3 regions of the Brevibacillus sp. MS2.2 genome follow, and region 1 is predicted to be linked to each of the others. Evidence: riboswitches for the same ligand, from Rfam matches in the RefSeq annotation. Region 1 holds a riboswitch; each other region holds the start of a gene.

What was found. Region 1 has a riboswitch for cyclic di-AMP ahead of HP568_RS12365 (quaternary amine ABC transporter ATP-binding protein). Riboswitches for the same ligand answer to the same signal wherever they lie in the genome.
Region 2: another riboswitch for cyclic di-AMP. It lies ahead of HP568_RS19765 (CAP domain-containing protein); the one in region 1 lies ahead of HP568_RS12365 (quaternary amine ABC transporter ATP-binding protein).
Region 3: another riboswitch for cyclic di-AMP. It lies ahead of HP568_RS24270 (C40 family peptidase); the one in region 1 lies ahead of HP568_RS12365 (quaternary amine ABC transporter ATP-binding protein).

Annotation. Positions count from the first base shown of each region.
Region 1 is NZ_JABSUZ010000011.1:23,255-27,388, forward strand. It holds gene HP568_RS12355 (copper ion binding protein) at 38-238, shown strand; cyclic di-AMP (ydaO/yuaA leader) riboswitch at 977-1,123, shown strand; gene HP568_RS12365 (quaternary amine ABC transporter ATP-binding protein) at 1,512-2,738, shown strand; gene HP568_RS12370 (ABC transporter permease) at 2,722-3,561, shown strand; gene HP568_RS12375 (glycine betaine ABC transporter substrate-binding protein) at 3,558-4,134, shown strand, end outside.
Region 2 is NZ_JABSUZ010000023.1:63,694-67,827, reverse strand. It holds gene HP568_RS19785 (2-phosphosulfolactate phosphatase) at 1-295, opposite strand, end outside; gene HP568_RS19780 (hypothetical protein) at 482-853, shown strand; gene HP568_RS19775 (cold-shock protein) at 1,029-1,232, opposite strand; gene HP568_RS19770 (rhodanese-like domain-containing protein) at 1,664-2,008, shown strand; cyclic di-AMP (ydaO/yuaA leader) riboswitch at 2,093-2,249, shown strand; gene HP568_RS19765 (CAP domain-containing protein) at 2,257-3,030, shown strand; gene HP568_RS19760 (hypothetical protein) at 3,095-3,250, opposite strand; gene HP568_RS19755 (homoserine dehydrogenase) at 3,351-4,134, opposite strand, start outside.
Region 3 is NZ_JABSUZ010000035.1:49,714-53,847, forward strand. It holds gene liaF (cell wall-active antibiotics response protein LiaF) at 1-10, opposite strand, end outside; gene HP568_RS24255 (class I SAM-dependent methyltransferase) at 25-603, opposite strand; gene HP568_RS24260 (PspA/IM30 family protein) at 698-1,393, opposite strand; gene HP568_RS24265 (LiaF transmembrane domain-containing protein) at 1,478-1,879, opposite strand; cyclic di-AMP (ydaO/yuaA leader) riboswitch at 2,198-2,337, shown strand; gene HP568_RS24270 (C40 family peptidase) at 2,342-2,863, shown strand; gene HP568_RS24275 (response regulator transcription factor) at 3,078-3,797, shown strand; gene HP568_RS24280 (sensor histidine kinase) at 3,798-4,134, shown strand, end outside.

The sequences.
Region 1 (4,134 bases):
TTACCTATATAACATAAAATGTAAGGAGAGATTGATCATGACAAATATCACATTGAACGTAGAAGGTATGTCTTGCAACAAATGCGTAGCGCGCATCGAGAACACATTGAAAGAACTGGGTGCAGAAGGCAAAGTAAACCTGGCTGAAAAAAAGGTTGAGGTTTCCTACAACGAGGGTAACTTGACTCTCGATGCAGTAAAAGAAGCAATCGAAGACCAAGGCTACGACGTCGTTTAAGCATCGTGTCTTTGAAAAGCAAAGCTCCTGCCTGATTCATTGAGGCAGGGGCTTTTTGGTGTTGAGATAAAAGTGGCTGTAGTGGAGGGGAAGAAGCCCCATTTCCAGTCTACGCTTCGGCCTACGCCCCGCAAGGGGTTAGACTGTCCGCTCCGAAATGAATGTCGGGAGCGCTTCAAAACTGAAAACGTTACAACGTTTTTGTATGTGATAAAAGCTGAAAACCCCCGCCATTCATTTCTCCGCTAGGTAGGGCTCCAGAGGCGCTAGGACTGGAAATGTTCTTCTTCCCAAGCAGCTTTTTACTACCTTTTGAAAGCAGCATTCAAGCTGTCTTTTAAAAAGCATGTAGAACCCCAACAGCTCGTAGAGGAAACAGGAGAAATAAGCGAAGATCTTTGGACACACCTACCGAGGCGCAGTGAAAAAAAGAGAAACTGCCTTTAGCGTCCACCTCTGAGCCACATCCTGATGGACTACTTTGGACGCGGTTTCGCTTTTTTTCACGGAGCCGGGCACCCTATGCTCCCGCGCAGGGGTTCCAAGAAGCTGAGCGTTTTCTCCTGTTTCCTCCCACCACAACAGCGAGAATAACGCACTAATACCTTGATTCAATGAGCAACCGAGAGCTAATCCAATCCGACTCATAAAGAAAGACAAAGTCTGGTTAAAACTGTGCTAAACAAACGTTCACAATAACTGGAAGCGAGCGTATAATCAAATCACAATCAAGCTACAAAACACATACGGCCTAGTTCCGAGATTCTCGGAAGCGGGGGAACCAATCTTTTGGGGTTAATCCTGAGTGATCAGGAGGGATGAGAAAATGTCTTCTCTGCCATCCTACCCGTCAGCTAACCTCGTCGGCCAAAGCAGGGAAGGTCATGGATGGATAAAGTCTAGGCATTTAATGCGCAACAAGGGAATTCCTTGCGGGCGTGTGATAGGCCGATGCAGGCTTTTTCTTTGGGACCTTTGTTCTGGAGAAAAAGGATGGATCGGCCTATTTTTTATGGAAATACCGATGAGCAGCTTACGCGATACAGACGTGAAGGAAAGGGTGTGGATCGCTGGGAGGCAGTTGGTACGACATAAACCGCTGACAATCGAAATCAGGAAGACAGAGTACAGGGAGTCCTGAAAATGGATGCCAGGTATTACGTAAGCCTGCGGATTTTCAACACGAGTAAAAATCAAGCGTGCCTTGGTTTTGCTGGAGTGTGGAAACTTCGCGGGCTTTTTTCATTTACAAAAAACGAAGGATGGGGATACCATGCCCAAAATGAAAGTCCATCAACTGACAAAAGTGTTCGGCAAGCAGCCCGAGCTGGCCTTGAAGCTGCTGGCGGAAGGACGTACGAAAGAACAAATTTACAAGCAAACGGGCCAGTCTATCGGGGTAAATCAGGTCAGCTTTGAAGTCGAGGAAGGTGAAATCTTCGTCATCATGGGCCTGTCCGGCAGCGGCAAATCAACCTTAATCCGACTGTGCAATCGACTGATTGACCCAACAAGCGGAAGCATCGAGATCGATGGGGAAGAGATCGTGGACATGAAGGCGACAGATTTGCGCGAGGTGCGGAGGAAGAAGCTCGGAATGGTTTTTCAAAATTTCGCCCTGTTTCCGCAGAGGACGGTACGAGAAAACGTCGAGTTTGGATTAGAGATTCAACAAGTACCACTAGGGCTCCGGCAAGAAAAAGCACGGGAAGCACTCGCGCTCGTTGAATTAACCGAGTGGGAAAATGCGTACCCGAATCAATTGAGTGGAGGGATGCGCCAGCGGGTCGGATTGGCACGGGCGTTGGCTAATCATCCCGATATTCTCTTGATGGACGAAGCGTTCAGTGCACTAGACCCGCTCATTCGAAAAGATATGCAGGATGAGCTGCTGGAGCTTCAGATGACGATGAAAAAGACGATCCTGTTCATTACACACGACTTGCACGAGGCGTTGCGGCTGGGCGATCGGATTGCCTTTATGAAAGACGGACAGATCATTCAGATCGGCCGCCCGGAAGAAATCATGGCAGACCCAGCGGATGAATTCGTGCGGAAGTTCGTGGAGGATGCGGACCTGTCCAGGGTGCTCATTGCTGAAAATGTGATGAAACGGGCAGAAGCAATCACCCCTGACAAAGGGGCGCGAGTGGCGCTGCAACTCATGATGGATAACGGCGTTTCCAGCTTGTACGTCGTGGACAAAAAGCGCACACTGCTCGGCTTGATTACGGCGTATGACGTATCACTTGCGATTGGTACGGGAGATTCGCTGGAGACGATTATGAAAACCGACCTCCCTACCGTTTCACCTGACGCACGTCTGCACAGTTTGTTCCCGATGATGGCAGACCTTCACGTCCCGATTGCTGTAGTGGGCGAGCAGCAGCGTTTGTTGGGTGTCATCGTAAAAGGAGCGGTACTAGGCGGGCTGGTAGGCAAAGTCAATGTTCAAGAGCACCAGAGAGCAGAGGTGATGAGTGATGGACGCCGTACCTAAGCTGCCGATTGGCGAATGGATGGAAGGGTTTGTGGAGGTGCTGGGCCAGTACAAAGGGGTATTGTTTGATCCAGTGTCTATCGTCATTTCCACGATGGTGACTTACTGTTCCACGGTTTTGGCAGAGATACCCTCGCTGATTCTCATCTTGCTGCTAGGGGCCGCTGCGTGGGTTTTTGCAGGGAGAGCGTCCATGGTCTTTACTGTTATCGGACTTTCTCTCATCCACAACTTGGGGTACTGGGATGAAACGATCGAGACATTGGGACTCGTCCTCACTGCCACCATGATTTCGATCGCCATCGGGATTCCGGTGGGCATTCTTTGCGCGAGACATGATACGTTTCGCAAACTGGTCACGCCAGTACTGGATCTGATGCAGACGATGCCAGCGTTCGTTTATTTGATTCCTGCGATCTTTTTCTTCGGCTTGGGCGAGGTGCCGGGAGTTATTGCCTCCGTTATTTTTGCTTTGCCGCCAATCGTGCGTCTCACGAACTTAGGCATACGTCAGGTCCCAGCGGAAATGGAGGAAGCAGCGGACGCCTTTGGTGCAACTGGCTGGCAAAAGCTCGTAAAAGTACAACTGCCTTATGCGAAATCGACAATCTTGGCGGGAGTCAATCAGTGCATCATGCTCGCCCTGTCGATGGTGGTCATAGCGGCTATGATCGGGGCGAAAGGTTTGGGCGCAGACGTATATCGCGCGGTATCACAAGTGGATATAGGAAGAGGATTCGAGGCGGGGCTATCCATCGTGATCATCGCTATCATCTTGGATCGGCTTACTCAACATGCGGGAAAAAAGGAGAGAAATACATGATGAACAAAATGGTTCCAGCTTTACTGGTAGTGATGATGGGAGCGACAGCTTGGCTCGCAGGCTGCTCCAGCCAAAACACAAACACAGCAATACCGACAGCAACGGTGATCGGTCCGATTCCTTCTGAGACATCGGACAACGCGCTAGGAGAAAAGCTCGACTACAAAATCATCGGAATCGACGCAGGAGCAGGCTCGATGGTGAAGACAGAGGAAGTCATGAATCTGTATGGCTTGGATAAATGGCAGCTTGTTGAAGGCTCAGACGCAGCGATGACAGCAGCTTTGATCAAGGCATACGAAGCGAAGGAACCGATTATCATTACGGGCTGGACGCCGCATTGGATATTTAAAAAGATGGATTTGAAATACTTGGCGGACCCAAAGAACGGCTTTGGCGGAGCGGAACAAATCCATACCATCGTGCGCAAAGGGCTGAAAGAGGATCAGCCTGCTGCCTATCAATTCTTGGATAAGTTCTGGTGGGAGCCAGCCGATATGGAGTCAGTCATGGTCCAAATGATGGACGGAAAAGATCCGGAAGTAGCTGCTGCGGAATGGGTAAAAAACAACG
Region 2 (4,134 bases), on a different contig from region 1:
GAACCGTTTTCAGACAGGCGGGTGAAAGGGAGATTGGTTCTCCACGTTTTCCAGCGAGTAGCGCCGCTTTTTGTTTCGCGAATGTTAGGGCTGACTCATCCTTTACCTGATAAGGATAGACAATACCTCCACGTCCCGTTACGATATCGACACACGTGCTGAAGGAAAGCACATCGATAATAACGATCATATCCGATGCAGCTCCGACATGTTCCACCCCTTCATATCCCCAATCAAATCGTGCCGTGTAATCTAGTTGTTTGCATACAGGTACTTCTCCCAAAATCTCCACCATCCTCTATCCAAAATAGTTACTCGTACCCTTACGTTCGCCGTTACAAAATAAGACAAGAAACAATATCGTATTATTGTCCCACTAGATTACACAAGAATGGAGTGAACATGGATGTCTGAAATCGAACACGACGACGATCAAGGTAATACAGAAAGAAGAAGTCACAGTCGCCCAAGAAGAAATACTGTGAGAACAACTGGTATTTTGCAAAACAACCTCGCCCGTGCTCTCACCGCTCACCTCGACCTGGTAAATCTGAACACAGAAGAGGTTGAAGTACGTGTGCAAGTATTGAACTGGGGTAACGCAGTTACGCAAACGAATCCAGTTAGCACCTTGCTTGACATCACGCAATTTATCCCTGCGAATACTCGCACTGCTTTTAATGCGCTGGTCCCCGCTTCTTTCCACTATGAAGTGCGCCTTACCGTAGCAGAAAACAATGAAAATGTCCTTCTCACCACTTATGGCCGTACTTCTATCGGCGGCGGTCAAGTTGTTGGTCTTTCAGTTCTTGACAGTCAATTCCAAACTGTCGAAATCGAAACTTGTATCTAATGATCTTGTAGGAAGAAAATGAGGAATTATGGTGGGAGGCCATAGTTCCTTTTTTAATCCATTCGCATGCAAGAAAAGGCGCTGGGGACGATTCCAACGCCTTTTTGGCTTCTACGACCAACGACCACGACAAAAAAAACTGCCCTCGAAAGGACAGCTTCTTTTAAAAGGAGACTTACAGTTTTACTACGTTCTCAGCTTGTGGGCCACGGTTGCCTTGAACGATGTTGAATTGAACTTTTTGACCTTCGTCCAAAGTTTTGAAACCGTCACCTTGGATTGCGCTGAAGTGTACGAATACATCGTCTCCGCCTTCTACTTGAATGAAACCGAAACCTTTTTCTGCGTTAAACCATTTTACTGTTCCGTTCGTTTGCATCTAAAAAAACCTCCAAAAATTCAATTTGAATATGCTAGTCATATTTACCGAAGCAAATAAAGCTCACATATCATGAAGAAATACCAAATCATGTGCTATGGTACGCCTTCATGATATGTGAATTTTACCTACTCAGCCAATATACGAATGTCATAGGACGGAACTGCAAAATTAAAAACTAAACCTTTTGAAAACCTAAAACAATGAAAGCCCTTCCTCTCTTCCATCCTTGCGGCTCCGATGACCGCGCCAGTGTGAATCGGGGATTCAAAAATGTTATCCATCAGCATACAAATACACCTCGATGAATGATTAGGTATCAATTTTTCAAGTAGCAACCTCATTCTACCATGGTTGTCCAATAAAAGCAACCGTTCACCCTTATACTGGGAAGGCGGTACTCTGTTACAATAGCATTGGGAGGGATTTATTTGCAAAATCATACTTTGACAACCATTCAATTATCTGAATTGCTTCAAAAGAAAGTGCCCGTCCTTTTATTGGATGTACGCGATGCCGAAAAATTTATTTCCGGCAGCCTCGTTCATGAAAACGCATCGACACGTAACGTCCCGTATCTTTTAATGAAAGAACAGGACAAACCGTTCGATGAAGAAACCGAGAAACTTGCGAAAAATGTACAGATTGTTACCCTATGTACAACAGGTAACAAAGCTCAAAAAGCGGCCGCTCTTCTTCGTGAGCATGGTTTTCAAGCAAATGCATTGGAAGGCGGCTTAACCGCATGGAAGGAACAATCAAACGAAGCGAAATGAGCCTAATTTATCAACGATTCTAGCTATTTGCCATATATTACTCCTTTATTTCGATTGGGATTGTCTGATATTGTTGTTCATGCCAAACGAAATAAGCCGAGACTTCCTCTTGAAAAGGAAGTGCGGGGGACTTTTTTGTGGATGAGATACTCCACATTGGGGTGAATCGCCGAACTGGCGTAGGGTTGTTTCCTCAATCCGAATCCGACAACTAACCTCGTAGGCCAAAAAAAGGAGAGATTTGTTTTATGAAACGTTTTGGTTCTGTTACAATCGCGATGACTCTTGGTCTGGGCTTGGCTTTGACAGGGTTTGCTTCTTCTGCTTCCGCAGCATCTAACTGCCCATTGAAGAACGGACAATTCCAATTCAATGCGGGTCAAAATATGGGACAATTCCAACAAGCACCAAATGCACAACAGTTCTTTAACTTTTTCCAAAAGCAAGGCTTTGTTCCTGGCCAACCACAAGCAGTACAGCCAATGCAACCTGTTAAGCAAGGACAAGCTACCCCTGTACAACCATGCCCAATTCAACCAGGATCTTTTCAACCAGCACCCGTACAACAAGCTCCAGTTCAACCAGCACCAGCACAACCTAGCAAGAATGTCACTCAGCCTTCCGCTCCAGTAAATCAGGCTGAAGATGCAAAAACGGGTGATTTTGCGAAACAAGTCCTGGATTTGGTGAACCAAGAGCGTGCAAAAGCAGGTCTCAAGCCTGTTGAAATGGACGCAGCACTGTCCAAAGTAGCGTTGGCAAAAGCACAAGATATGTCTGCTAACAACTATTTTGACCACAACAGCCCAACGTACGGTTCCCCATTTGACATGATGAAGCAGTATGGCATTCAGTACTCGACTGCAGGTGAGAATATCGCCATGGGTCAACAGAGTCCACAAGAAGTTATGCAACAATGGATGAACAGTGAAGGCCACCGCCAAAACATTATGAACCCTGCGTTCACAAAAATCGGTGTAGGCTTCATAAATGGTTACTGGGTACAAGAATTTATCGGATAGAACGCTTTGCACGAAACGAAAAGCCGGTGTCTCTTAAACGAGACCCGGCTTTTTCGTGTAGGCATTATTCCTGCTGTGCTTCGGATGCCTGCTTTTTGGGGGTACAACAGCAGCTATCCTGCTCATTTACCAAAGCGACGTCCTTTTGATACATTTTTTGCTTGGTTGGGTAAGCAGATACTTGCTGCAGCTCGGCATTGACATCAGACGATTGGTTCATCCGTATAGCCCCCTTGCCGTTTTTTGTGGTGCATCCCTAGTATGCTCGCGGTTGTAAACGGCTCATTCCTAAGGAACATTGGAAGCACATGCAAATGAGCCTATCTGCTAATAATATGTTCAAGGTCTTTTAAGGCAGCCGCTGCTGCCGCTACAGGATCTGATTTTCCTCCAACGACTAATAAATCCCCCATGACATCTGTTTCAACCCGTATCGCTTTGGTCGTACCTGATACAGAAGCAAATGGATGAGTATAATCCACTGCACACAGCTCCACTGCTACAGAATGCGTGCCATTCGCTTCCTTTTGGATGCTTCCGATCAGCTTGGGAATCTTCGTATGCTTTTTCCACGTCTCCATTTGTAACGAGGTTATTTCGCGAATACTTGCGCGTGTGATATCGGTCAGATTTACTTGCATGCCAAAAGCAGCGTTTGCCAAGATCGTGAGCTTCGAAGCAGTATCCCAACCATCGATATCGTACGAAGGGTCCGGTTCGGCAATCCCCATCTTCTGAGCGAGCTCGACTGCTTCCGCACAACTGAGCCCCTCTTCCATCATTTTTGTAAGCACGAAGTTCGTCGTTCCCGTAAAAATGCCTTCGACTCGTTTTATTTCACAACCTGCCAAGTTATACTGCAATAGATCGATTGTCGGTAGAGCTGCTGCTGTTGCTCCACTCACTTTCAACGCGACGCCATGTTTTTTGGCTAGAGCGGCTAATCCAGCATAATCGACAACGAGCGCACCTTTTGAAATCGCGATTGCATGTATAGCATTTTCTAATGCATGACGAATATAAGTAAGACCGGGTCCTCCCTCTTTTTCAGATGGACCTGCCTCGATGAGCACGTCTGCTTGAGCTGACTTGATAAATTCCAGT
Region 3 (4,134 bases), on a different contig from region 1:
ACAGTTTCACAAAAGTCTCCTCTCTCACGCCCCATGCTGATCGTTTTCACTTTGACCATTACGACAGGTATAGATGAATGCAGGCGGAATGTTCAACAGGGTAAAGTCGATCTTGACCCGGGGAAAACGATCCTGCAACTCAGCTTGGAGTTGTAGCGAATATTGGAATGTAATAAATAGGCCCCCTGGCTTCAGTACAGATTGAACTTCGTCCAGAATTGCTGCCCGCAGCTCTTGTGGAAAATTGGCGAATGGCAGACCTGAGATAATGACATCTGCACCTGCAAGGTTCTGCTCCTCCAAGTAAGACCTAAGTTTAGTCGCTTCCTCCCTGACAGGAAGATCGGGAAAACGTGATTGAAGCATAGAGCGAAAATGGGAATCTCGTTCCACAAGCACGTACTGTGTGCCGGGACGCAAGCGCTGATAGATCGTTTGGGTAAATGCCCCTGTACCAGGTCCCAGCTCCAGGATCACATCGGTTGAAGCCCAATCGACGCTTTTCAACATTTGCTCACATAAAAAACGAGAGCTAGGGATTATACTACCGACGCGTCCAGGCTCAGCGATAAACCGTCGCAAAAAGACCAAGAAGTCCTGCAAGAATCGTACCTCCTAGGGGAAAAGCAGCCTGATATACACAGGCTGCCGAATTGACACAATCTATTCTACACCCAGTCCCCCAGTTCCTGTCGAATTAGGATTGTACTGGTTTAGCTACCGGTGTTTTCACTTCATTGATGGATGCTTTGATGCTGGCAAGTTCTGCATCGAGATCATCCTTTTCCAGGTCAGACAAAGCGTTCTCCCAAGCGCGGTTCGTTTGGCGCCATTGTCCACTCATTTGCGCTTCTGCTTCCATGCGCATGACTTTCTCTTCCATGCGGGCGAAGCCACGGCCTGCGGACTGATTGCCGATACCGACAACTGCTTGATTCACTTGCTTTTGTGTACGAGCTACTTGTGCACGTGCCATCAGTGTGAACCTTTTCGCACGCATTTTATAGAACTCTTCCTTCAGCTCAGCCAGCTTCTCGCGCATTTGCGTAGCTGCCTCGGATGCTGACAGGTAGAGAGCTTCATATTCCGCTGCACGGCCTTCGTACTGCTTCTTGTCAGCGAGTGCTCGACGAGCCAACTCATCTTCTCCCTCAGTCAAGGCGAGCTTGACTTGACGATCGCGTTTTTCGATCAGAGCATTGGCTTCGTCCAATTGCTGGCGGAATTTCTTTTCCAGTGCAACCTGACGGGCAACCGCTACTTCAACTTGTCCGATTTCTACTTCCATGTCACGCATATATTGATTCAGCATTACTACCGGATCTTCCATTGAATCCAATGCATCATTTACCGAAGCTACTGTCAGGTCACGCAAACGTTTAAAGATACTCATTATTTTTTCCTCCTCATCATATCACATCATATTGTTCATCCAAAAGACTCTTGCGACACAGTGTTATTGCGGTTACCAAAACGGTTATGACCGTTTGGTTACGTTTTTCTCCCAAGCGTCTAGCGTATCTTCCTTTAATACTTTTTGGGCCCATTCACGCTCCCAAGCAGGTGGAGCTTGTTTAGGTTCTTGGCTGGGACGCAGTAAGCGATATCCCAGATAAATCACCCCAATGGCCAGAAGTGCGTGAAATAGTAGGTCAAGCTTGCCAATCAACATCAGGAACCCGAATAGGAAGACCAGGATTCCCCAAAAGCGTGAACCGGTTTGTCCCATAATCTTTTTGGCACCGTATATCATGATCACACCGGGAATGATGAACCCGAGCAAGTCTCCGATATCGATACCCACCAGATCTAGTAGAACCAACCCACCGACTAGCAGCAGAACCAGCCCGAGTAGAACTTTGCCAGACCGTTCGCTCATTACTCGCTTACCTCCATTCGTTTTGCATGTGGTGCTTGTGGAACGTTATGCCCTTATTGTAGCCCTCGGTATAGGCTTCCCATAACGGGCGTGCGGTTGGTTTTTCCCTCCGTCCTTGGACGGAGACAATTTCCTGCCCTAATCGGACGAGCTGTCCCACAAGGCAGAACCAGCCCGCGTCGAACGGCGGCTTGCACTGTCGAACGAAAACGTTACAGCATTTGACGGTATTTTTGTGACGAATATGTGAACGAACAGATAAAAAGAAGGAAAAAAAGGACTCGCGTAGAATCTTCGTAAGAGTGCGTGTAAAAAAACATCGAAAAATAGCCGAATTCCGCTTGGCGGAAACGGGGGAACCACGTTTTTGGGGTGAATGGTTGCTACTCCTAGCAGCCTAGGGCGTCCTTTCGACCGAACCCTTCAGCTAACCTCGTAGGCTCACGAAGGGAGCAGTTTCTTTTGCGCAAGGTGGTTTTATCTTTATTTATGGCTGGATTGCTTGCTATGGGGGCAGGCGCTGCACAGGCTGCTGAGGAGAATTCTCTCAGTGAAGTAGTCAGCGACTTGTACGGTACCCCTTACAAATCTTCCGGCTCGTCCAAAAAGGGCTTTGACTGCTCCGGTTTCACGCGCTACGTATTTGATGCGTTAGGTGTAGACCTGCCTCACAATTCTGCTTCCCAGTACGAATTAGGTACAGAGGTAGCCAGAAAAGATTTGCAGCCAGGCGATCTCGTGTTCTTCAATACGAACGGTCGCAGCATTTCTCACGTGGGTATCTACATTGGAGACGGCACATTCGTGCACTCGGAATCTGGTCGTGGAGTCGTCAACACCAAGTTGAACGATCCATACTACTGGAGCAAGCGGTATGTAGGCGCCAAGCGTCTCAGCGTTCCTGTTCTAGCGAAAGCAGAAACTCCGAAAAAGGAAAAAGCGGTGCAAGCTGCATCGTTGCCGGAAAAACCAGCTCAAAAATAGTCGTTCGGCAAAATAATAAAAGCCAGGGACACTCCGTCTCTGGCTTTTTCTGACGAAATTTAGTACCTGGTCTAAAGATGTACCCCCATATATTCGAACAACTTAATAACTTACGGGGTTTCTTCCCCTGATCAGGTCAAAGCATGTTATGATAGACAAGACCCATTCTTTGAATGGTATTCCTTATTAATAGAAGTAACTGGGGGTTGTTCCGGTGAAAGATCACATTTTAATTGTCGATGACAATCTGGAGATTATTGAACTGCTAGAAGACATTTTGGAGAACGAGGGCTTCACCGTTTCCTCCGCAGAGAGCGGAGAAGATGCACTCTCCCTGCTCAGCCAAGGAGACCGACCCAACCTGATCCTTTTGGATATTATGATGCCCAACATGAGTGGCTACGAGCTCTGTTCTCAAATTCGCCGTGAGTGGGATTTGCCTATACTGTTTCTCAGTGCAAAAGGAAAAGCGGTAGATAAGGTAGTTGGCTTCGAAATCGGTGCAGACGATTACATCACGAAGCCCTTTGATACAGAAGAGCTGCTCGCTCGCATTCGTGCTCACCTGCGCCGCTATGAGCGCATTCGCAAGCATACGGAAGAGCAGCCTGAGAAGGAAACGGCCTCTTCTCCGATTACCGTTTTGAAATTCAAGGACCTAGAAATTCATAAAGAAACGTATTCCGTTTATGTATGTAATCAAAAGATTGAGCTCTCGACAAAAGAATTTCAACTGCTCACATTCCTCGCAGAAAATGCCGGCATCGTCTTTACAAGAGAGCAAATCTATGACCGTGTCTGGGGATATGGTTATGGCTCGCTCAATACAGTGACCGTCCATATCAAAAACCTCCGTGAAAAGTTGGAAACAGAGCGTCAGTTCATTAAAACACAATGGGGGACAGGCTACGTATTTATCGGGGAGAAGCTTTAAATGAGCTTACGCAATAAAATTTTTCTCTCCTTCATTGCCTTGATCACACTCAACATCTTGTTGTTTAAATTTGTTTTTCAAGACATTATTGTCGCTCAACTCAAAAATGATCGGCATAATCAGTACCAGGCTGAGAAGGAAGCCGCTGAGAAGGTCATGCTCAATCAATTGCTTCTCGTCAGTAATTTCAAGGACCCCATCGAGCGTTTGGAGCTTGAAAAGCAGTTGCCAGACGACGTGATGTACCGCATGCTCGTGAAGGATGCCAATGGGAACACCATCTACAGCAAAACATCACGCGCCTATAATTTGAAAATGCCTTCTCCCTCCGCATCAA